Regions from separate parts of the Brevibacillus antibioticus genome, predicted to be linked through region 1. Evidence: riboswitches for the same ligand, from Rfam matches in the RefSeq annotation. Region 1 holds a riboswitch; each other region holds the start of a gene.

Region 1 (5,006 bases):
ATGATTTTAACGTGGATCGAGCCGATTCCTAGCTGGCAGCCAGGAATATATGGAACGGTTTGGCTCATTTTGATTGCGTATGTGACTCGCTTTTTGATCTTGCAAGTAAAAAGCAGTACGGTCTCCATTATGCAGGTGGGCAAGGAAGTAGAAGAAGCAGCACGGATCAACGGTGGTCGATTTTGGACGAGGTGGTCCCGGATATTGCTTCCGCTCTATGCACCGGGAATGGCAACAGGCTTGTTTCTGGTGTTCCTGACAGCTTTTACTGAATTGACAATATCATCGCTTCTGTGGTCATCCGGTTCGGAAACAATCGGTGTCGTTATTTTTAGCTTTGAGCAGGCGGGATCAACGACTCATAGCACGGCCCTTTCTTCGTTGATCGTAGTGGCCATCCTGCTGGCTTTGACAATGGGCGGTTTATGGAAACGATATTGGCAACGGAGGATACAGGGATGAACAGTGCAAGAGTGAAGGGCGTTTCCAAAAAATTCGGAGATGTGACGGCGCTCCACCATCTGGATCTACAAATTGGACAAGGGGAATTCGTTGCTTTGCTCGGGCCGAGCGGTTGCGGAAAAACGACACTGCTTAGGCTATTGGCGGGTTTTGAATCGCCTACCAGCGGAGAAATCTGGATCAATCAAGAGTGCGTAGCGGACCAGGCAAGAAGAAAGCCGCCAGAGGAGCGGCGGATTGGTATGGTGTTTCAGTCATTCGCACTTTGGCCGCATTTGACTGTCTATGAGAATGTCGTGTTTCCGTTGCAACATCAAAAGCACGTGCCTGCCGCTTACAAAGATAATCCAAAGGTACGGGTGGCCCAAATGCTGGAGATGGTCGGTCTTGGAGGAATGGAAGAGAGATTTCCCAATCAGCTCTCTGGTGGACAAAAGCAGCGCGTTGCTCTGGCGCGGGCCATCGTGTTTAACCCTACGCTGCTTCTGATGGACGAGCCATTGAGCAGTCTCGATGCAGAGCTGCGTATGCAAATGCGCAAGGAAATCCAATTTATTCACCGCGAGCTGGGGACTTCCATCGTCTACGTCACACACGATCAGTCAGAGGCACTGGCTATGGCGGATCAGATCGTCGTAATGAAAGGCGGCAGGGTGGAACAAGCAGGTAGCCCGCAGGATATATACTATTCGCCCCAATCGCCTTTTGTCGCCAAGTTTGTGGGACGGGCTAACTTCTTAAAAGGAAACTGGTCTTGCCCCAATACCTTTCTGTTGGAGAGACAAGGAGAGCCAGCGGTACCAATTGCTGTTTCCCGCGACTTTTCTTCCTTTCACGCTCAGCAAATATTGCCGGTTCGTCCCGATCAGTTGAAGCTCGCAGCGTGGCAGCAAGGAATGGAAGGCGTTATCGGAAAGGTATCTCATGTGCAATTTCAGGGGAGAGAACTGCTTTATTCCATCCGGGTCGGGGAGGATGACTGGGAGGTTGTCACGGACATCAGTCAGCGCTTTTCCTATGAGGAGCGTGTATGCGTAGAGGTTTGTGTATAGAAAGGGAAAGATAGCTAAGGGATTCTTCAATTGGATGAGCATGAACCATCTAAATCAATGCGACTCATTAAGAAAGGCGCTATTCAGTTTGATTCAACGAAAATGAACGTTCACAATAACTGGAAGCGAGCGTATAATCAAAGTCACAATCACGATCAAATAAGCAACAAAACACAATACGGCCTAGTTCCGAGATTCTCGGAAGCGGGGGAACCAATCTTTTGGGGTTAATCCTGAGTGATCAGGAGGGATGAGGAAAAGTCTTCTCTGCCATCCTACCCGTCAGCTAACCTCGTCGGTCAAAGCAGGGAAGGTCATGGATGGATAAAGTCTAGGCATATAATGCGCAACCAGGGGATTCCTTGGCGGGCGTGTGATAGGTCGATGCAGGCTTTTTCTTTGGGACCTTTGTTCTGGAGAAAAAGGATGGATCGGCCTATTTTTTATGGAAATACCGACGAGTAGCTTACGCGATACAGTCGTGAATGAAATGGTGTGGATCGCTGGGAGGAAAACGGTACGACATAAACCGCTGACAATCGAAATCAGGAAGACAGAGTACAGGGAGTCCTGAAAATGGGCGCCAGGTATTACGTAAGCCTGCGGATTTTCAACGCAAGTAAAAATCAAGCGTGCATGCTTGACTTTGCTTGCGTGTGGAAACTTCGCAGGCTTTTTGCATTTACGAAAAAACGAAGGATGAGGGATACCATGCCCAAAATGAAAGTCCATCAACTGACAAAAGTGTTCGGTAAGCAGCCTGAGCTGGCCTTGAAGCTGCTGGCGGAAGGACGTACGAAAGAACAAATTTACAAGCAAACGGGCCAGTCTATCGGGGTCAATCAGGTCAGCTTTGAAGTCGAGGAAGGTGAAATCTTCGTCATCATGGGCCTGTCCGGCAGCGGCAAATCAACCTTAATCAGACTGTGCAATCGATTGATTGACCCAACGAGCGGAAGCATCGAGATCGATGGGGAAGAAATTGTGGACATGAAGGCATCGGCTTTGCGCGAGGTGCGGAGGAAGAAGCTCGGGATGGTATTCCAAAATTTCGCCCTGTTTCCGCAGCGGACGGTTCGGGAAAACGTGGAGTTTGGTTTGGAGATTCAACAAGTACCACCAGGGCTCCGGCAAGAAAAAGCACGGGAAGCGCTCGCGCTCGTTGGACTAACCGAGTGGGAAAATGCGTACCCGGATCAATTGAGCGGAGGCATGCGCCAGCGAGTCGGATTGGCGCGGGCGTTGGCTAATAATCCAGATATTCTCTTGATGGACGAAGCGTTCAGTGCACTGGACCCGCTCATTCGAAAAGATATGCAGGATGAGCTGCTGGAGCTTCAGATGACGATGAAAAAGACGATCCTGTTTATTACACATGACTTGCACGAAGCGTTGCGGCTGGGCGACCGGATTGCCTTTATGAAAGACGGGCAGATCATTCAAATCGGCCGCCCAGAAGAAATCATGGCAGACCCAGCGGATGAATTCGTGCGGAAATTCGTGGAGGATGCCGACCTGTCCAGGGTGCTCGTTGCTGAAAATGTGATGAAACGGGCAGAAGCAATCACACCTGACAAAGGGGCGCGAGTGGCGCTACAACTCATGATGGATAACGGCGTGTCCAGCTTGTACGTCGTGGACAAAAAGCGCACACTGCTTGGCTTGATTACGGCGTATGACGTATCACTCGCGATCAGTACGGGAGATTCGCTGGAGACGATCATGAAAACCGACCTCCCTACCGTTTCACCTGACGCACGTCTGCACAGTTTGTTCCCGATGATGGCAGACCTGCACGTCCCGATTGCGGTAGTGGGCGAGCAGCAGCGTTTGTTGGGTGTCGTCGTAAAAGGAGCGGTGCTAGGTGGGCTGGTAGGAAAAGTAAATGTCCAAGAGCATCAGAGAACAGAGGTGATGAGTGATGGACGCCTTGCCTAAGCTGCCGATTGGCGAATGGATGGAAGGGTTCGTGGAGGTACTGGGCCATTACAAAGGGGTATTGTTTGATCCGGTGTCGATCGTCATTTCCACGATGGTGACTTACTGTTCCACGGTTTTGGCAGAGATACCTTCGCTGATTCTCATCTTGCTGCTGGGGGCCGCTACGTGGGTTTTTGCAGGGAGAGCGTCCATGGTCTTTACGGTTATCGGACTTTCTCTCATTCACAATTTGGGGTACTGGGATGAAACGATGGAGACATTGGGACTCGTCCTCACTTCCGCGATTATTTCGATCGCTATCGGGATTCCGGTGGGCATTCTTTGCGCGAGACACGATACGTTTCGTAATCTCGTCACGCCAGTACTGGATTTGATGCAGACGATGCCAGCGTTCGTTTATTTGATTCCCGCGATCTTTTTCTTCGGCTTGGGCGAGGTGCCGGGAGTCATTGCCTCCGTTATTTTTGCTTTGCCGCCAATCGTGCGTCTTACGAACTTAGGCATACGCCAGGTCCCAGCGGAAATGGAGGAAGCGGCGGACGCCTTTGGCGCAACTGGGTGGCAAAAGCTCGTGAAAGTACAACTGCCTTATGCGAAATCGACGATCTTGGCGGGCGTCAATCAGTGCATCATGCTCGCCCTGTCGATGGTGGTCATAGCGGCTATGATCGGGGCGAAAGGCTTGGGGGCGGACGTATATCGTGCTGTTTCGCAAGTGGATATAGGAAGAGGATTCGAGGCGGGACTATCTATCGTGATTATCGCTATCGTCTTGGATCGGCTTACTCAACATGCAGGAAAAAAGGAGAGAAACACATAATGAACAAAACGGTTCCAGCTTTACTGGCAGTGATGATGGGAGCGACAGCTTGGCTTGCAGGCTGCTCCAGTCAAAACACAAACACACAATTACCGACAGCAACGGTGGTCGGTCCGATTGCTTCTGAGAAGTTGGACAACGCGCTAGGAGAAAAGCTCGACTACAAAATCATCGGAATCGACGCAGGAGCAGGCTCGATGGTGAAGACAGAGGAAGTCATGAACCTGTATGGCTTGGATAAATGGCAGCTTGTCGAAGGCTCAGATGCAGCAATGACAGCAGCTTTGATCAAAGCCTACGAAGCGAAGGAACCGATTATCATTACGGGCTGGACGCCACATTGGATGTTTAAAAAGATGGATTTGAAATACTTGGCAGACCCGAAGAACGGCTTTGGCGGTGCGGAACAAATCCATACCATCGTGCGCAAAGGGCTGAGAGAGGAACAGCCTGCTGCCTATCACTTTCTGGATAAGTTCTGCTGGGAGCCAGCCGATATGGAGTCAGTCATGGTTCAAATGATTGACGGAAAAGATCCGGAAGTGGCCGCTGCGGAATGGGTAAAAAACAACGAAGCCAAAGTAGCGAAATGGGTGGAGGGCATCCAGCCTGTCCAAAAAGAGAAGCTGACGCTCGCTTATGTAGCATGGGATTCCGAGATTGCCAGCTCGCACGTCGTAGAGCATGTGCTGGAGCAGAAGCTGGGGTATGAAGTCGAACTGAGTCAGGTG
Region 2 (5,006 bases), 630 kb from region 1:
ATTTTACTTGTAAAATATAAAGAAAAAATTAACTAAGAATAAATCAATATAAAGAAAGGGTAGCTTGTGAAAGCTACCCGTGGAAGAAGGGGATGGTGAAGGAGAAACTGCTTCCCATTCCCAGTTCACTGTTTACCCTGAGATCTCCGCCATGAAGCCGGACGATGCTCTTGCAAATCGTTAAGCCTAAGCCTGTACCGCCGCTATTGCGATTTCGTGATTTTTCCGTCCGATAAAACTTGGTGAAAATCTTCGGCAAATCTTCAGTAGCGATTCCTTCACCTTTGTCGATGACAGTAAAAAGGACATGTCCTTCTCGCTGATCACAAGTAAGGTAAATGGAGCCATCGGGCTTGTTGTAGTGAATGGCGTTGTTCATCAAGTTTTCCATGACACGGCGCAGCTTGGTCTCATCCGCTTCAATGTGTAGTTCATTGGAGATGCGCAGCTTCCATTGAAAGGTGAGGCCTGCCTCTTTGATTCTTGGCAAATAGTCCTCAATGATTCCTCTCAAGAAGCTTTTGACATGAATGCGGTTAATGTCGAGTCGAACTTCGGAGCTTTGGGTGGTGAAGTCCTGCAACTCATCCAGCAGCTTTTCTAAGTCCGTCGTTTTTAGCTCGATTTTGCCCATCTGTTTCTGTATTTTGGTCATATCCGCCACACGACCAGAGCCGATATATGACGCATACCCTTTGATCGTGGTAAGAGGTGTGCGGAAGTCGTGGGCGATTGAAGCAATCATTTCGGCCTGTCTTTCTTCCGCTAAACGAAGCTCATCAACCATATCCCCGAAATATCGAAAGAGTTGCCCAAACTCATCATGCGAGCGATACGTAAAAGTGACCAGCCGCTTCCCTTCCTGGATTTCTTGGGTGACGCGCGATAATTCGTTCACGGGTCGTAGTATCCAGCGAACGAACAAAGCGAGCAGAATCAATCCCACCAGACTAATGCTTCCGTAAATAAACAAAAGCATCATGGAAACCCCTGTTGTCGCCATCATGTCGTAATCATCTGTGTAGAAATAAACAACGATCTCCCCTACACGCGGTGGCTCCTGCTGAAAATGGTACTCAGCGACCACTTTGAGGTCACTTTGCTTGGCAGATTCGCCACGGCTTGATGAGGAGGGAGAAGGCATTTTCAAATTATAGGCGCGTGATGTTTTGCTGTAGATGGTGTTACCATTAGCATCCTTCACGACCATTCGGTACATCACGTCGTCTGGCAACTGCTTATCAAGCTCCAAGCGTTCGACTGGGTCCTTGAAATTACTGACGAGAAGCAGTTGATTGAGCATGACCTTCTCTGCGGCTTCCTTCTCAGCCTGGTACTGATTATGCCGATCATTTTTGAGTTGAGCGACAATAATGTCTTGAAAAACAAATTTAAACAACAAAATATTGAGTGTGAGCAAGGCAATGAAGGAGAGTAAAATTTTATTGCGTAAGCTCATTTAAAGCTTCTCCCCGATAAATACGTAGCCTGTCCCCCATTGTGTTTTGATGAACTGCCGTTCTGTTTCCAGCTTTTCACGGAGGTTTTTGATATGGACGGTCACTGTATTGAGCGAGCCATAACCATATCCCCAGACACGGTCATAAATTTGCTCTCTAGTAAAAACGATGCCCGCGTTTTCTGCGAGGAATGTGAGCAGTTGAAATTCTTTTGTAGAGAGCTCAATCTTTTGATTACATACATAAACGGAATACGTTTCTTTATGAATTTCCAGGTCCTTGAATTTCAAAACTGTAATTGGAGAAGAGGCTGTTTCCTTCTCAGGCTGCTCTTCGGTATGTTTGCGAATGCGCTCATAGCGACGAAGGTGGGCACGAATGCGAGCGAGCAGCTCTTCTGTATCAAAAGGCTTCGTGATGTAATCGTCTGCGCCGATTTCGAAGCCGACTACCTTATCTACCGCTTTTCCTTTTGCACTGAGAAACAGTATAGGCAAATCCCACTCACGGCGAATTTGAGAGCAGAGCTCGTAGCCACTCATGTTGGGCATCATAATATCCAAAAGGATCAGGTTGGGTCGCTCTCCTTGGCTGAGCAGGGAGAGTGCATCTTCTCCGCTCTCTGCGGAGGAAACGGTGAAGCCTTCGTTCTCCAAAATGTCTTCTAGCAGTTCAATAATTTCCAGATTGTCATCGACAATTAAAATGTGATCTTTCACCGGAACAACCCCCAGTTACTTCTATTAATAAGGAATACCATTCAAAGAATGGGTCTTGTCTATCATAACATGCTTTGACCTGGTCAGGGGAAGAAACCCCGTAAGTTATTAAGTTGTTCGAATATGTGAGGGTACCTCTTTAGACCAGGTACTAAATTTCGTCAGAAAAAGCCAGAGACGTTTTGTCCCTGGCTTTTATTATTTTGCCGAACGACTATTTTTGAGCTGGTTTTTCCGGCAACGATGCAGCTTGCACCGCTTTTTCCTTTTTCGGAATTTCTGCTTTCGCTAGAACAGGAACGCTCAGACGCTTGGCGCCTACATAACGCTTGCTCCAGTAGTATGGATCGTTCAACTTGGTGTTGACGACTCCACGACCAGATTCCGAGTGCACGAATGTGCCGTCTCCAATGTAGATACCCACGTGAGAAATGCTGTGACCGTTCGTATTGAAGAATACGAGATCGCCTGGCTGCAATTCTTTTCTGTCAACCTCTGTACCTAATTCGTACTGGGAAGCAGAATTGTGAGGTAGATCTACACCTAACGCATCAAATACGTAGCGCGTGAAACCGGAGCAGTCAAAGCCCTTTTTGGACGAGCCGGAAGATTTGTAAGGGGTACCGTACAAGTCGCTGACTACTTCACCCAGAGAATTCTCCTCAGCAGCCTGTGCAGCGCCTGCCCCCATAGCAAGCAATCCAGCCATAAATAAAGATAAAACCACCTTGCGCAAAAGAAACTGCTCCCTTCGTGAGCCTACGAGGTTAGCTGAAGGGTTCGGTCGAAAGGACGCCCTAGGCTGCTAGGAGTAGCAACCATTCACCCCAAAAACGTGGTTCCCCCGTTTCCGCCAAGCGGAATTCGGCTATTTTTCGATGTTTTTTTACACGCACTCTTACGAAGATTCTACGCCAGTCCTTTTTTTCCTTCTTTTTATCTGTTCGTTCACATATTCGTCACAAAGATACCGTCAAATGCTGTAACGTTTTCGTTCGATAGTGCAAGCCGCCTTTCGACGCGGCCTTGTTCTGGCTTGGGGGACAGCTTGTCCGATTAGGGCAGGAAATTCTCTCCGTCCGAGGACGGAGGGAAAAACCAACCGCACGCCCGTTATGGGAAGCCTATACCGGGGGCTACAATAAGGGCATAACGTTCCACAAGCACCACATGCAAAACGAATGGAGGTAAGCGAGTAATGAGCGAACGGTCTGGCAAAGTTCTACTCGGGCTGGTTCTGCTGCTAGTCGGTGGGGTGGTTCTTCTAGATCTGGTGGGTATCGATATCGGAGATTTGATCGGGTTCATCATTCCCGGCGTGATCATGTTATACGGTGCCAAAAAGATCATGGGACAAACCGGTTCACGTTTTTGGGGAATCCTAGTCTTCCTATTCGGGTTCCTGATGTTGATTGGCAAGCTTGACCTACTGTTTCACGCGCTTCTGGCCATTGGGGTGATTTATCTGGGATATCGCTTACTGCGTCCCAGCCAAGAACCAAAACAAGCGCCACCTGCTTGGGAGCGTGAATGGGCCCAAAAAGTATTAAAGGAAGATACGCTGGACACTTGGGAGAGAAACGTAACAAAACGGTCATAACCGTTTTAGCAGCCGCAATAACACTATGTCGCAAGAGTCTTTTGGATGAACAATATGATGTGATATGATGAGGAGGAAAAAATAATGAGTATCTTTAAACGTTTGCGTGACCTGACAGTAGCTTCGGTAAATGATGCATTGGATTCGATGGAAGATCCGGTAGTGATGCTGAATCAATATATGCGTGACATGGAAGTAGAAATCGGACAAGTTGAAGTAGCGGTTGCCCGTCAAGTTGCACTGGAAAAGAAATTCCGTCAGCAATTGGACGAAGCCAATGCTCTGATCGAAAAACGCGATCGTCAAGTCAAGCTCGCCTTGTCTGAGGGAGAAGACGAGTTGGCTCGTCGAGCACTCGCTGACAAGAAGCAATACGAAGGCCGTGCAGCGGAATATGAAACTCTCTACCTGTCAGCATCCGAGGCAGCTGCGCAAATGCGCGAGAAGCTGGCTGAGCTGAAGGAAGAGTTCTATAAAATGCGTGCGAAAAAGTTCACACTGATGGCACGTGCACAAGTAGCTCGTACACAAAAGCAAGTTAATCAGGCAGTTGTCGGTATCGGCAATCAGTCCGCAGGCCGTGGCTTCGCCCGCATGGAGGAAAAAGTCATGCGCATGGAAGCAGAAGCGCAAATGAGTGGACAATGGCGTCAAACGAACCGCGCTTGGGAGAACGCTTTGTCTGAACTGGAAAAGGATGATCTCGATGCAGAACTTGCCAGCATCAAAGCATCCATTAATGAAGTGAAATCACCGATAGCCAAACCAGTACAATCCTAATTCAACAGGAACTGGGGGATAAGGTGTAGAATAGATTGTGTCAATTCGGCAGCCTGTGTACATCAGGCTGCTTTTCCCCTAGGAGGTACGATTCTTGCAAGACTTCTTGGTCTTTTTGCGGCGGTTTATCGCTGAGCCTGGACGCGTCGGTAGTATAATCCCCAGCTCTCGTTTTTTGTGTGGGCAAATGTTGAAAAGCGTCGATTGGGCTTCAACCGATGTGATCCTGGAGCTGGGACCTGGTACAGGGGCATTTACCCAAACGATCTATCAGCGCTTGCATCCCGGCACACAGTATGTGCTTGTGGAACGAGATTCCCAATTTCGCTCTATGCTTCAATCACGTTTTCCCGATCTTCCTATCAGGGAGGAAGCGACTAAACTTAGGTTTTACTTGGAGGAGCAGGACCTTGCAGGTGCAGATGTCATTATCTCAGGTCTGCCATT
Region 3 (5,006 bases), 2.7 Mb from region 1:
CATCGTTAAGCACCGGAACTGTGCCACTTTGATTCCATTCCGCTGCAAGTGCGACATCTTCCGGGTACCCCATGCTGATCAGTTCTTGGCCGGAAGCACATTTATGCAAGTAGGCGGGAAGATGATCTTGGGCCGATCGGAAGGCTGCCACCGCTATTTCGGCCTCTGGTGACAATTGATACCCCTCCAATTCGTGAAGCAGCGCACCTGCCGCAATCATATCCTCAATAGCGGGTCGCAACGCTCCATTTCCCCACCGTTCACCGCAAGCGATGACCGTTACGGTTCCTTTCTGTTGCTGTATATATCTGGCGACAGATGACGCATTTCGCAAGCACGCGGCGATTACCCTCGCCCCTGTTTTCTTCGCCAACACGGTACAGGTCGATCCGTTTGGCGACGGCAACACCAATCTACTTCCCATCGGAACCGTTTTCAGACAGGCAGGTGAAAGGGAGAGTGGTTCTCCGCGTTTTCCAGCGAGTAGCGCTGCTTTTTGTTTGGCGAATGCAACGGCTGACATATCCTTTACCTGATAAGGATAGACGATACCACCACGTCCCGTTACGATATCGACACACGTACTGAAGGAGAGTACATCGATAATAACGATCATATCCGATGCTACCCCGACCTGTTCCACCCCTTCGTATCCCCAATCAAACCGAGCTGTATAGTCTAGTTGTTTGCATGCAGGCATGTCTCCCAAACCCTCCACCGTCCTCTATCAAAAATAGTTACTCGTCCCCTTACGTTCGCCGTTACAAATCAAGTCAAGAAACAATATCGTATTATTGTCCCACTAGATTACACAAGAATGGAGTGAACATGGATGTCTGAAATCGAACACGACGACGATCAAGGTCATACTGAAAGAAAAGGTCACAAACGCCCAAGAAGAAATACTGTGAGAACGACTGGTATTTTGCAAAACAACCTCGCTGTTGCTCTCACCGCTCACCTCGACCTGGTCAATCTGAACACAGAAGAGGTTGAAGTACGTGTGCAAGTATTGAACTGGGGTAACGCAGTTACGCAAACAAATCCAGTTAGCACCTTGCTTGACATCACGCAATTTATCCCTGCGAATACTCGCACTGCTTTCAATGCACTGGTCCCCGCTTCTTTCCACTATGAAGTGCGCCTTACCGTAGCAGAAAACAACAGAAATGTCCTTCTCACCACTTATGGCCGTACTTCTATCGGCGGCGGTCAAGTTGTTGGTCTTACCGTTCTTGACAGTCAATTCCAAACTGTCGAAATCGAAACTTGTATTTAACTATCTTGAAGGAAGAAAATGAGGAATTATGGTGGGTCGCCATAGTTCCTTTTTTTATCCGTTCGCATCCAGGAAAAGGCGCTGGGGACGACCCCAACGCCTTTTTACTTCTATGTCCTACAACAAAAAGAAACTGCCCTCGAAAGGACAGTTTCACTTTTTAAAAGGAGACTTACAGTTTTACTACGTTCTCAGCTTGTGGGCCACGGTTGCCTTGAACGATGTTGAATTGAACTTTTTGACCTTCGTCCAAAGTTTTGAAACCGTCACCTTGGATTGCGCTGAAGTGAACGAATACATCGTCTCCGCCTTCTACTTGAATGAAACCGAAACCTTTTTCTGCGTTAAACCATTTTACTGTTCCGTTCGTTTGCATTTAAAAAAACCTCCAAAAATTCAATTTGAATATGCTAGTCATATTTACCGAAGCAAATAAAGCTCACATATCATGAAGAAATACCAGATCATGTGCGATGATACGCCTTCATGATATGTGAATTTTACTTACTCAGCAAATATGCGAATGTCATAGGACGGAACTGCAAAATAAAAACTAAACCTTTTGAAAACCTAAAACAATGAAAGCCCTTCCTCTCTTCCATCCTTGCGGCTCCGATGACCGCGCCAGTGTGAATCGGGGATTCAAAAATGTTATCCATCAGCATACAAACACCTCGATGAATGATTAGGTATCAATTTTTCAAGTAGCAACCTCATTCTACCATGGTTGTCCAATAAAAGCAACCGTTCAGCCTTATACTTGGCGAAGCAGTACTCTGTTACAATAGTAGTAGGAGGGATTACATTGCAAAATCATACGTTGACAACGATTCAATTATCTGAACTGCTTAAAAAGAAGGTGCCTGTACTTTTATTGGACGTACGCGACGTCGAGAAATTTATCACCGGTAGTCTCGTTCACGAAAATGCATCGACACGAAACGTTCCCTATCTTCTAATGAAAGAACAGGACAAGCCGCTCGATGAAGAAACCGAAAAACTCGCGCAAAATGTGCAGATCGTTACCGTATGTACAACAGGTAACAAAGCTCAAAAAGCTGCGGCTCTGCTTCGTGAGCATGGTTTTCATGCAAATGCATTGGAAGGCGGCTTAACTGCATGGAAGGAACAATCAAACGAACCGAAATGAGCCTAATTTATCAACGATTCTAGCTATTTGCCATATATTACTCCTTTATTTCGATTGGGATTGTCTGATATTGTTGTTCATGCCAAACGAAATAAGCCGAGACTTCCTCTTTGAAAAGGAAGTGCGGGGGACTTTTTTGTGGATGAGATATTCCACATGGGGTGAATCGCCGAATTGGCGTAGGGTTGTTTCCTCAACCCGAATCCGACAACTAACCTCGTAGGCAAAAAAAAGGAGAGATTTGTTTTATGAAACGTTTTGGTTCTGTTACAATCGCGATGACTCTTGGTCTGGGCTTGGCTTTGACAGGGTTTGCTTCTTCTGCTTCCGCAGCTTCTAACTGCCCATTGAAGAACGGACAATTCCAATTCAATGTGGGTCAAAATATGGGACAATTCCAAAAAGCACCAAATGCACAACAGTTCATGAACTTTTTCCAAAAACAAGGCTTTGTTCCTGGCCAGCAACAAGCAGTACAGCCGATGCAACCTGTTAAGCAAGGACAAGCTACACCTGTACAACCATGCCCGATTCAACCAGGATCTTACCAACCTGCACCCGTACAACAAGCTCCAGTGCAACAAACACCATTACAACCAGCACCAGTTCAAGCTGCACCAGCGCAACCTAGCAAAAACGTTACTCAACCTGCCGCTCCAGCAAATCAAGTGGAACAAGGAAAAACGGGTGATTTTGCGAAACAAGTCGCGGATTTGGTGAACCAAGAACGTGCCAAAGCAGGTCTCAATCCTGTTCAAATGGATGCAGCATTGTCCAAAGTAGCGTTGGCAAAAGCACAAGATATGTCTGCTAACAACTACTTTGACCACAACAGCCCAACCTACGGTTCCCCATTTGACATGATGAAGCAGTATGGCATTCAGTACTCGACTGCAGGTGAAAATATCGCCATGGGTCAACAAAGTCCACAAGAAGTCATGCAACAATGGATGAACAGTGAAGGCCACCGCCAAAACATTATGAATCCTGCGTTCACAAAAATTGGTGTAGGCTTCACAAATGGTTACTGGGTACAAGAATTTATCGGATAAAACGCTTTGCACGAAACGAAAAGCCGGTGTCTCTTCATCGAGACCCGGCTTTTTCGTGTAGGCATTATTCCTGCTGTGTTTCGGATGCCTGGTTTTTGGGGGTACAACAGCAGCTATCCTGCTCATTTACCAAAGCGACGTTCTTTTGATGCATTTTTTGCTTGGTTGGATAAGCAGATACTTGCTGCAGCTCGGCATTAACATCAGACGATTGGTTCATCCGTATGGCCCCCCTCGCCGTTTTTGGTGGTGCATCCCTAGTATGCTCGCCGTTGTAAACAACTCATTCCTAAGGAACATTGGAAGCACATGCAACTTAGGCTATCTGCTAATGATATGTTCAAGGTCTTTTAAGGCAGCCGCTGCTGCCGCGACAGGGTCCGATTTTCCTCCAACAACCAATAAATCCCCCATGACATCTGTTTCTACCCGTATGGCTTTTGTCGTACCTGATACGGATGCAAATGGATGGGTTAAATCCAATGCACACAGTTCAACTGCTACAGAAACCGTACCATTCGCTTCCTTTTGAATAATTCCGATCAGCTTGGGAATCTTCGCATGCTTTTTCCACGTCTCGATTTGTAACGAGGTTATTTCGCGAATACTTGCGCGTGCGATATCAGTTAGATTTAGTTGCGCGCCAAAAGCGGCGTTTGCCAAGATCGTGAGCTTTGAAGCTGTATCCCAACCATCGATATCGTATGAAGGATCCGGTTCGGCAATCCCCAACTTCTGAGCGAGCTCGACTGCTTCTATACAGGTGAGTCCCTCTTCCATCATTTTTGTGAGCACGAAGTTCGTTGTTCCCGTAAAAATACCTTCGACTCGTTTCACTTCACAGCCTGCCAAGTTATACTGCAATAGATCGATCGTCGGCAGAGCTGCTGCTGTTGCTCCACTCCCTTTCAACACGGTGCCATGTTTTTTGGTTAGAGCGGCTAGGCCAGCATAATCGACAACAAGTGCACCTTTTGAAATCGCGATTGCATGCATAGCATTTTCCAATGCATAACGAATAAAAGTAAGACCGGGTCCTCCCTCTTTTTCAGATGGACCAGCCTCAATGAGCACATCCGCTTGAGCTGACTTGATAAATTCCAGCGCGTTCCACGATGGGTTCCTTACTTGTTTTGTATGAGCATATTCTGCCCATTTTCCTGAATCGATTCCGTTCTCATCATAGAGGCCGGAAGCCGAACGAACGACTCCCACGAGTCTGACATCCGCTTGATATAGCTCGCGGTACCGCTCCCGTCGCTGCTCCAGCAGTCTGGCTACCTGCTGTCCAACTGTTCCAAAACCCGTTAACATAATGTTCCAACGCTTCATGAGTCAATCTCCTCGCTGTTTATGCTCCGTTTATTTCCTACTTTTCGCTTGTATCCGGTGCAAATCCTTGCGATTCAGTTTTTTTCCTGTTCTTGCTGAGTAGAGCTCTTCCGTATGATCAATAAACAAGATTCCTTCCAGATGGTCCATCTCGTGCTGAACACACCGAGCAAGGAAATCTTCGGCTTCGATT
Region 4 (5,006 bases), 220 kb from region 1:
CGCGCCCACACAGCGCAGAAAGACAGCACGATTGCCATCGTATCTATCGGATATGCAGATGGGCTTCCTCGCATGCTGTCTCAAGCGGACGCTACCTGCTTGATCAGGGGAAAAAGGCGACCGATTATTGGCTTTGTCTGCATGGATCAACTTATTGTAGATATTACAGATATGGAAGAGGTGCGAAGAGGAGATGTTGTGACCTTTATCGGCAGAGATCTAGAAGAGGGTATCACTGCCGAGGAAATGGCCCAACAGTGTAAAACCATTACGAACGAGCTGGTAAGCCGTGTGGGAGAACGGGTTAAAAGAGTCTATCATGATTGATCTTTGGACGAAAACGAGTATAGGGAGTGGTTTATTTTTTCCATGGCGAAGGGGAGACATAGCTTTCGTTTCAAAATGCTTGGGCTTCTTGGGTTTGGCATGCTTCTGGCCGGTATCGTAACCTATCTGCTCTATAAAGTACTCCAGTTTTACTATCGGGTGGGGGTTAAGTACGAAGATCCGCTCGCCCAGGTTCGTTATTTCATCAGGGAGATGGGGGATATCAATTTCTTTTTGATTGTCTTTGCTCCCATTGCGATCTTGTTTTTCTATCTTCTAACCAAACGGTATGCTGGCTACTTTCGGGAGATTTCTACGGGCATTCATTATCTCGCGAGTGGAGACTTTACACGGCATGTCCATATTCCATCCAATGATGAGTTTGCAGAAATCGCCAAGGATATTAATACAGCAAGCGAAATGCTGCAAAAGGCGGTAGAAAGAGGAGATTTCGCCGAAAACAGCAAGGATCAGCTTGTTTTGAATCTGGCGCATGATTTGCGTACACCACTGACATCTGTTCTGGGTTATTTAGATTTAGTTTTACGAGACGAGCAGATGCCACAACAACAAATGCGGCATTATGCGACGATTGCTTTTACCAAGTCACAACGATTGGAAAAGCTGATCGATGAGCTCTTCGAAATTACGAGAATGAATTACGGCATGGTCAACATCGAGCAAAAGGTCATTGATTTGAGTGAATTGCTAGTCCAGTTAAATGAAGAGCTGTATCCTTCCTTTGAGAAAAATGAGCTCGTCGGGAGGTGTACGGTTGCTGCCCAATTAGTGATCGTGGGAGATGGGGAGCTGCTGGCACGCGTATTTGAGAACATCCTGACCAACGCGATACGCTACGGGGGCGATGGTCAATTTATCGATTTGAACGCTTATCATGAGGGCGATGAAGTGGTTGTACAAATCATGAATTACGGCGACCAGATACCTGAGGAGGCGCTGCCGCATATTTTTGAAATGTTTTTTACGGGTGACAAAGCGCGAACGCATCAAGGGGGAGGAACAGGACTCGGCCTGTTTATTGCTAAAAATATCGTCGAGAAGCATCGGGGAACGATTTCTGTCCAAAGTGATTTGATTCGAACATGCTTTGAGGTCAGGTTGCCGTGTGGATGAAATGATGCCAAAGAACAATTCTCATGGGTATCCAAATTTTGGTATGATATTCCTATAACTAAACCATATGCAAAAGATGAATAATTTTTGGGGGGTAGTTATGAATAAATACACATGGACATTGATAGGTGCGGTAATTGTTGCTGGAATATCATTGGCTACTTGGGCTGGGGCCATTAACCAAGGGGATAAGGAAGCGCTAAACGCATATGTAAAGATGGAACAGGCACGTAACCAAGGGAACAAACCCTTAAGCAAATGGAGTAGTAATGTAACCCTTTCGGATTTTTCAATTCAGGGAGCTGTTTTACCAGAAGCGGATAAAATACGTAAATACAACGATACGAATATGCAAGGACTACTATCTTCAACGGATGAAAAGCTTTCCTTCATTATGGAAGGGGATGAAGTAAAAGGTATAGTTTTAGCAACAGATACAGAGCCAATCATGGCTGGTGGTGAAAAAAGTGGCCCTGAGTTGTTTGACCTTTACAAGAACATGAAAAATACGCTCGGGGAAAATGTAAACATGAAGTACTTTAGTTATTCAGGTGGGTTTATTTTCGTTGCAACTGATAGGGAAGGTGAGGAAAGCTTGTGGCTCGATCGACGTGCTTCTACATCTTTAGAACTTCCTTCACACAAGCAACTCAAATCTGAAGAAGTTGTAGAAAAAATTCGAGAAGGTGCGGAATCGGTGGATGAAGAAAAGACAAACGAACTAGAAATGGGAAGTAAATCTGAATAAAGCGTATAAAGCTAGCTGTTGGCTTTTCACGGAGATTGATAGATGTTCAAAGGCCACTCCAGACAAGGCTGGGAAAAAACAAGAAAGCCGGGTCCCCGCTAGAGGACTCGGCATTTATATCCAATTTCTTTATCCGATGAATTCTTGTACCCAGTATCCATTCACAAAGCCTACACCGATTTTGGTGAAGGAAGGATTCATGATGTTTTGACGGTGTCCTTCACTGTTCATCCATTGGTTCATGACTTCCTCAGCGGTGCGTTGACCCATGGCGATGTTCTCACCCGCGGTCATAGAAGATACTCCGAATTGTTTCATCATGTCAAATGGAGAGCCATACGTAGGGCTTGTATGGTCAAAGTAGTTGTTGTTGGACATATCAGCCGCTTTTGCTTGTGCAACTTTGTTCAGGGAAGCATCCAGTTCCACTGGCTTCAGACCTGCTTTTGCACGCTCTTGGTTTACCAAATCGGTTACTTGCTTCCCAACAGAGGAAGCATCCACTTGTTGGTGAGCTTGTTTTACTGGCTGTTGAGCTGGCTGCTGTTGATTCGCTGGTGCTGCGTAAGGTGCTTGCATTTGCGGTTGGACAGGTTGCATATATGGTTGATACCCGTATTGCGGACATGTGGTAGCGGCAGAAGCTGTGTTAGAAAAGCCGGAGAGAACAAATCCCAATCCCAATGTCGCGATTGCAATAGTACCGAGGCGTTTCATATTCACATCGTCTCCTTTTTTTGGCCTACGAGGTTAGTTGACGGATTCGGATTGAGGAAACAACCCTACGCACTTTGGCGATTCACCCCATGCAGATCTCTCATCTGCAAGTAAAAAAGATCCCCCGCACTTCCATTCGAGAGGAAGTTTCGGCTGTTTTGTTTGGCATGACCTAGAATAACAGAGATTCACCGGTGAAAGAAACCCGTAAAATTTGGTAGGATTAATGAGGATATCTCTTGTTTTATTATTCGGGTTCAGAGACGTTAAAGATGAGTCAGAAAAAGGGATGCGCATATGATCGGCGGCTGCTCCGAATGCTTCCCGAGCTGATTCAGCATACCTCATAGACAGTGCAGGTGGATAGGGCCTCTTATGCGAGGCTCCTTTTTTTATTGTTTTTCGTTAGTCAGGAAGTGACGAGTTTGTATAAAGCTGGTCGTAGAGAATGTGTATTGAGCATGCAATCCAATTTGGGGTAAAATTTACTCAAGTAAAATGATAATGATTATCATTATAAATCGAAGGGTTGTTTTGTTACAAAGTATAAAACTTATTGGAGTGATTTTAATCATGGCAAGATCGGGATTTATGAAAACAGGATGGATATCGCTTATAACGGCAGCAATGATTACGGTGACAGGTTGCGGCTGGACAGGCGATCAAGCTGTGGCCACGGTGACTACCGATCAGCCTGCACAGGCAACGGCAGCGCCAAGCGAAGCTCCGCCTCGGACGGAAACGCGCGTCGTAACCGATGGCTTCGGAGAGGTAGAGATTCCGACAAATCCAAAGCGAATCTCAGCTCTTTATCGTGAAGATTATTTGGTTGCGCTTGGGGTAACGCCTATTGTGCAATATTATAACCCAATGTGGGGCAAGCAGGATTATTTGAAGCTGGAAGTGCCGTTGTTCGACGTGACCGGCAGCATCGAAGCCATGCTTGTGTCCGAGCCGGACTTGATCATTGGCGCCGGAGAGGTCGATGCAGCACAATACGCGCTCTATTCCAAGGTTGCGCCGACGTTCCGCTTGCCGGACGACGTACTTGCGGATTCGCGCAAAACATTGACCTTAATCGCCGAATTGCTTGGTCTCAGCGACAAGGCGGAGCAGGTGCTTGCCGATTACGAAGCCCGTATTGTCGATGTGAAGGCGAAGCTGAACGCGGCGATCGGCGATGAGAAGCTTGTTGTTCTGCGGATGAACGTCGTAGATAAATCGATTAATATTTTTGGCATTCATAACACGTTTGTCGGACAAATCTTGTATGAGGATCTTGGGCTGAAGGCGCCAGGGTTCGCCGAGGCGATGACGAAGGGCAATATCGTCTTGTCGAAGGAGGTCATTCCGGAGCTTGACGCGGACCATATTATTTTGCTTCCGTCCAACGGGACGTGGGAGGATGAGAGCAACATGAAAGCACTTGAGGAAATGAAGGCAGATCCGTTATGGCAGACCGTTCCTGCATTTAAGAACGGCCATGTATATCCCGTAGAGAGATCATATTGGCAGACGGGAGCCATTACGGCCAACGGGTTGAAGATGGATGATTTACTTCGATTACTGGCTTCTTAGCAGGAAATAAGAGTGATTACGTTCATTGGCGAGACTCATCGCCATAATTAAGAAAGAGCCACTTTTCAACGAAGGTTGATGGGTGGCTCGATTTGATTTACACTATATCCATTGAGAATGAATATCAATTAAAAGGCGGTTGATAGTAACGATGGATATTGAACAGCGCAAACAAGCTGGGACTGCTCCTTTAGTCCAATATGCGCTGCGATCGATCCGCTTAGTCGTTGCGGGCGAGCAAGCAGAAATGAGTGATTTGGACGGCAGCGATAGAAACGATACGGAAAGCTTTGAACTGCTCATTATAATGAGCGGGACGGGACAAGGAAAATGCTATTTGCAGGGGCCAGGAAGATCTTTATATGTTGATCAAGAGGTTATGAGCTGCAGCTATTACCGAGTGTGCTTCGTAACGAGCGGCGATGAAGCAGCTTCGAGCTTGCTGCCGGATAAGCAAGAGCTTGCCTGCGCACCCTTCGCGAAGACGATGGAGCTGCTTGAT

The links. Region 1 has a riboswitch for cyclic di-AMP ahead of E8L90_RS21220 (quaternary amine ABC transporter ATP-binding protein). Riboswitches for the same ligand answer to the same signal wherever they lie in the genome.
Region 2: it holds a riboswitch for cyclic di-AMP, as region 1 does, so the genes downstream of both, E8L90_RS17935 (C40 family peptidase) here and E8L90_RS21220 (quaternary amine ABC transporter ATP-binding protein) in region 1, are expected to answer to the same signal.
Region 3: it holds a riboswitch for cyclic di-AMP, as region 1 does, so the genes downstream of both, E8L90_RS08035 (CAP domain-containing protein) here and E8L90_RS21220 (quaternary amine ABC transporter ATP-binding protein) in region 1, are expected to answer to the same signal.
Region 4: it holds a riboswitch for cyclic di-AMP, as region 1 does, so the genes downstream of both, E8L90_RS20000 (CAP domain-containing protein) here and E8L90_RS21220 (quaternary amine ABC transporter ATP-binding protein) in region 1, are expected to answer to the same signal.

The regions. Positions count from the first base shown of each region.
Region 1 is NZ_SZNK01000001.1:4,421,815-4,426,820, reverse strand. Features, by position in the region: gene E8L90_RS21235 (ABC transporter permease) at 1-462, shown strand, start outside; gene E8L90_RS21230 (ABC transporter ATP-binding protein) at 459-1,514, shown strand; cyclic di-AMP (ydaO/yuaA leader) riboswitch at 1,685-1,831, shown strand; gene E8L90_RS21220 (quaternary amine ABC transporter ATP-binding protein) at 2,226-3,452, shown strand; gene E8L90_RS21215 (ABC transporter permease) at 3,436-4,275, shown strand; gene E8L90_RS21210 (glycine betaine ABC transporter substrate-binding protein) at 4,275-5,006, shown strand, end outside.
Region 2 is NZ_SZNK01000001.1:3,789,406-3,794,411, reverse strand. Features, by position in the region: gene E8L90_RS17945 (sensor histidine kinase) at 74-1,459, opposite strand; gene E8L90_RS17940 (response regulator transcription factor) at 1,460-2,179, opposite strand; gene E8L90_RS17935 (C40 family peptidase) at 2,394-2,915, opposite strand; cyclic di-AMP (ydaO/yuaA leader) riboswitch at 2,920-3,059, opposite strand; gene E8L90_RS17930 (LiaF transmembrane domain-containing protein) at 3,378-3,779, shown strand; gene E8L90_RS17925 (PspA/IM30 family protein) at 3,864-4,559, shown strand; gene E8L90_RS17920 (class I SAM-dependent methyltransferase) at 4,654-5,006, shown strand, end outside.
Region 3 is NZ_SZNK01000001.1:1,758,775-1,763,780, reverse strand. Features, by position in the region: gene E8L90_RS08055 (2-phosphosulfolactate phosphatase) at 1-700, opposite strand, end outside; gene E8L90_RS08050 (hypothetical protein) at 833-1,279, shown strand; gene E8L90_RS08045 (cold-shock protein) at 1,452-1,655, opposite strand; gene E8L90_RS08040 (rhodanese-like domain-containing protein) at 2,085-2,429, shown strand; cyclic di-AMP (ydaO/yuaA leader) riboswitch at 2,514-2,670, shown strand; gene E8L90_RS08035 (CAP domain-containing protein) at 2,678-3,481, shown strand; gene E8L90_RS30240 (hypothetical protein) at 3,546-3,701, opposite strand; gene E8L90_RS08030 (homoserine dehydrogenase) at 3,803-4,813, opposite strand; gene def (peptide deformylase) at 4,844-5,006, opposite strand, start outside.
Region 4 is NZ_SZNK01000001.1:4,199,900-4,204,905, reverse strand. Features, by position in the region: gene vanT (serine racemase VanT catalytic subunit) at 1-327, shown strand, start outside; gene E8L90_RS20010 (sensor histidine kinase) at 370-1,461, shown strand; gene E8L90_RS20005 (hypothetical protein) at 1,562-2,209, shown strand; gene E8L90_RS20000 (CAP domain-containing protein) at 2,339-2,926, opposite strand; cyclic di-AMP (ydaO/yuaA leader) riboswitch at 2,934-3,091, opposite strand; gene E8L90_RS19995 (ABC transporter substrate-binding protein) at 3,500-4,504, shown strand; gene E8L90_RS19990 (helix-turn-helix domain-containing protein) at 4,656-5,006, shown strand, end outside.